One region of the Absicoccus sp. genome, then DNA from elsewhere that is predicted to be linked to it. Evidence: riboswitches for the same ligand, from Rfam matches in the RefSeq annotation. Region 1 holds a riboswitch; the other holds the start of a gene.
The links. Region 1 has a riboswitch for glycine ahead of SOS22_RS01180 (sodium:alanine symporter family protein). Riboswitches for the same ligand answer to the same signal wherever they lie in the genome.
Positions count from the first base shown of each region.

Region 1 (2,208 bases):
GGTGAAAGTTTTAAACCAATGCTTGCGAAGAAAATAGGCGTGATCAAAATATAAGATACCGTGCCAATTCGTTTGGTGACATATGGACATTGTTGCGTACCCGAAATGATCAAACCTGCAACAAAAGATCCTGTGATATCCGCTACACCAAAGAAAGCTTCCGCAATATAAGCCATGATCAATGCGAACGCAAAGGAAGTAATTGAATATCTTTGTAGACCTCCTCGTGAATCGTGTTCAAACCAAAATTCAAAGGCTTTATGTAAAAAGATACCTGCAACAATTGCGAACACGAAGAACAAAACAATTTTCAATAAAACAATGCCAATATGCACGGATGTATCCGCCATTCCCGAAACGAGAGTCAAACAAATGATACCTAAAACATCATCAATGACGGCTGCAGCTAAGATGGCATTGCCACTTTCTGTTGCCAAACAATTCATTTCTTTCAATGTTTCTACCGTAATTCCTACACTTGTTGCTGTTAAGATAACGCCTAAGAATAAATTGCCTAGCCAAGCTTCAGGTCCTACATTATAGAAACCACCAATGATATAACCAACGATCAATGGGACAATGACGCCAATGGTGGCAATGATGAACGCTTTGAGTCCTGCTCGTTTTAGATCGGTAATACTTGTTCCCAAACCGGCACCAAACATCAGAATAATGACACCAATTTCGGATAAAGATTCAATTAAATTGCTCATCTGGACAAGATTTAAGCAAGCTGGTCCTAAAAGAATACCAGCAATCAAAGCCCCAACAACACTAGGCATTTGAAGACGACGAGTAAATAAACCAAAAACTTTGGTACTTAATAATATTAATGCGATATCCAACAAATAACGATAATCTGTCATGTAGACTCTCCCTAAGGCAAATTGTCTTATTTTACTTAGCTCATTGTACAACATTCAAGCAAAATATACTAAATTTTTTATCTCTTTTACAAAGCACGCCTAAACGATTTGTCAACGCTTTTATGATTTTTTCTTGCATAATATCTTGCATAATATATAGGATGTACCTATAATATTTCATGTGTTCGGATGAAAATAGTGAGAGAACATGGAAAGCATGTACCGAAGAATTAATGATTTCAGGTCTATAGATCACTATTGGACGAACCTCTGGAGAGATCCGTATGGACACCGAAGGAGCAAAACTCTCAGGTAAAAGGACAGAGGAGATACAGTTTTTTTATATGTCTCCTCCAATTAAGGAGGAATTTTTTTATGTCTGAGCTTACTGCCATACTTACTAAGATCGATAGTGCCATCTGGGGCCTACCATTGATTCTCTTGCTTCTCGGAACGGGAATTTATTTTACCTTCCGTCTTGGTTTTTTACAATTCCGGAAATTACCACTTGCTTTTCACTATATTTTCCATGGTGACAGTGAAGAAAATGACGAAAACGGGGATGTATCCGGTTTCCAAGCTTTGTGTACGGCCCTATCATCCACCATTGGTACGGGAAATATCGTTGGTGTGGCCACGGCCATTGCAGCTGGTGGACCCGGTGCTCTATTTTGGATGTGGGTATCTGCCTTCTTTGGCATTGCCACAAAGTATTCCGAATGCTTATTGGCTCATAAATATCGTGTAAAAGATGAAAATGGCCAAATTGCAGGTGGGCCCATGTACTACATTCAAAATGGTCTTCACTCCAAATTATTAGCGAAAATCTTTGCTTTATTTGGTGTGGGCGTTGCCCTATTAGGTATTGGTACATTCACCCAAGTCAAATCGATTTCCGATGCATTGACATTAAGCTTTAATGTGCCAAACTATGTAACGGCGATCGTCTTAACGATCTTGGTTGCCTTCATTACCATTGGCGGTATTCATCGCATTGCCCATGTAGCTGAAAAGATCATTCCTTTTATGTGTATCTTCTATATCACTGGCGTGATCCTGATTCTTGCCACCCATTTATCCGCTATTCCCGGTGTTTTCTATTTGATCGTTAAAACCGCCTTTGTTCCATCCAGCGTTGTTGGTGGTGGACTTGGCGTTGCGATGCAAAAAGGAATTGCCCGTGGTATTTTCTCCAATGAAAGTGGTTTGGGTTCTGCTCCTATTGCCGCAGCAGCTGCTAAGACTGAATCCCATGTTGAACAAGGCTTAATTTCTATGACCGGTACTTTTATTGATACGATCATCGTATGTACCATGACTGGTCTTGCCATCTTGATCATGA
Region 1 is NZ_JAXDRQ010000009.1:11,463-13,670, forward strand. It holds gene SOS22_RS01175 (cation:proton antiporter) at 1-866, opposite strand, end outside; glycine riboswitch at 1,127-1,200, shown strand; gene SOS22_RS01180 (sodium:alanine symporter family protein) at 1,242-2,208, shown strand, end outside.

Region 2 (2,208 bases), on a different contig from region 1:
ACCTGAAAGAAAGGCCATATAAGTACCTACAGGTCCTAAGACGGCAAAATAAGAAATGGGTTCCACAAACCATAAGATACCAAAGGCCGAAATAGCGGCAATCGCAGCCGTCAATAAAGCTGCCCAATCCGGCAATAAATGATAAACGATTGCCAGCAACAAAGCGGGTGTAAACGATAAAAGTGCACCGAGATATCCTGTTGTTTTCCCAATGCGATGCATCATTGGTAAATATTCTTTTTCATAAAAATCTTTCATCTTCTGCCTCCTATAGTAATGCCGTAATGATCATGGATCCCAAGATCGCAATGGTCAAATTCCATTCTTTTAAACGTTTCATTTGAAATTTTTCAGTTATACACATCATAAGAGCCATGATCAAAGCCCCTAATACACAGGCCACTGCATTTTTATCCATCCGAACCAAATGGGTGGCTGACATCGCACTAAATACTCCAATGACTGCCGCCACCGAAATCATTGTCAATCGTTTGGCATTATTTCCCGAAATCTTCGTTTGCACTTTTTCCATCCGATTGGCGGCAAACGTCGCAAATAAGACCCATCCAATCGAACCAATGACCATGGTCCAAAGTGCCATTGTCAAAGCTTGGGGTGTCATCTTATCTACGCCTAAGGTCACACCCACAGCGCTTGTTCCCATATTGGCCGCTGTCGATTCAAACATGACAGCACCAATCAAGGATAAACGCATCCAAGCAATGGGACCACCCACTGTGATCAATAACGACAGCATCCCTGAAAGGATCACGATGGAAGGTCCAATCGAAGTAATCGCACCACTTCGAATGGCTTCTTTCATTTGTCCTTTGCTCAAACCAACCTTATTGCCTGCTTGATAGGCTTTTCTCAGAAAGGTGATTGCTTGCACCAACACCACACAAACCGGAACTCCACAAGCAATCCACATAGGAATTCCATTCGCAATTTGCATTGCATCCATATACTCTCTCCTCCTCGAAAACAAAAAGTCGAATTCCACTTTTACCGTAGAATCCGACCTGTTTTCTTATTCTATACACCCTGTCCTTTTACCTGAGAGTTTCATGTTACCACTTGCCCCTTCGGTACTCCTAAGAGATTCTCCAGAGTTTCTCCATTATCAGTCTTCCTGATAACTTCTACGATGATTCGAGTATACCATTTTCTTTCATTTATTTTCAATATTTTTTCATAGAATATTTTCAATGATTGTTCTGATTCATTTAATATTTTACTTTTTTAATATATATATATATATATATATAATTTTAATAAACATTCATTTAAGGTTCTTTTTATGTAAACACTGCATACTATCCAATAGCTTAGGAGGCTTTATACACAATGGATTTAATTGAAATCACCAATGATACCTATGAAAATTGGATCACAAACTATCCCCAACGAAACTTTCTGCAATCGAGCTATGAAGGCAAAAAAATGAGTCAAAATGGCGGACACATCTATTATTTGGCAGGAAAAGAAAAGAATACCATCCAAATTTGTGCCCTGCTTTGTTTACGACCCCTGATGAAACGATTTACCTTTGCGTATCTGCCCAGAGGCCCCATCTATGATGGGTCCCATCCAGAATATCTTCAATCGTTCTATGCCCAACTCAAACCCTTTTTGAAACAAAAAAAGTGCGTCTTTTTAGAAACCGATCCCTATATCCCTTTGCGTCAAAGAGATATGGATGGTCATATCGTAGACCATGGCTGGGATCACTTTGACATTGTCCAACAATACAAAGACATGCACTTTCAACAACTTCCATGGAAACAAGGATACGATGAAACCAAACAATGTCGCTGGATGTCGGTACTCGATCTTCGACAGAAAACCAAAGAAGAAGTATTTGCTTCTTTTAGCGCCAAGACCCGACAAAACATTCGTAAAGCCATGAGAAACACCATTCAAGTGCGCCCTTTATCCAGAGAAGAACTTCCCATCCTTTACCATATGGTCAAAGAAACAGGACAACGAAGAAATTTTCCTTTTTTTCCCTTAAGCTACTATCAAGAACAATACGATTGTTTCCAAGACCATGCCCAGGCCTATTATGCCTATTTGGATCTAGATGCCTATTTGACAAGTCTCTATCAATCGATGGAAAAAGAAAAAAGCACGATCCAACAAGCCCAGGATGGATTGCGTCTCAACCCCTACTCTAAAAACTCAAAACATCGTTTACAAAAAGCCCAA
Region 2 is NZ_JAXDRQ010000044.1:146,901-149,108, reverse strand. It holds gene SOS22_RS06560 (hypothetical protein) at 1-258, opposite strand, end outside; gene SOS22_RS06555 (DUF5058 family protein) at 269-964, opposite strand; glycine riboswitch at 1,035-1,120, opposite strand; gene SOS22_RS06550 (peptidoglycan bridge formation glycyltransferase FemA/FemB family protein) at 1,348-2,208, shown strand, end outside.
Region 2: another riboswitch for glycine. It lies ahead of SOS22_RS06555 (DUF5058 family protein); the one in region 1 lies ahead of SOS22_RS01180 (sodium:alanine symporter family protein).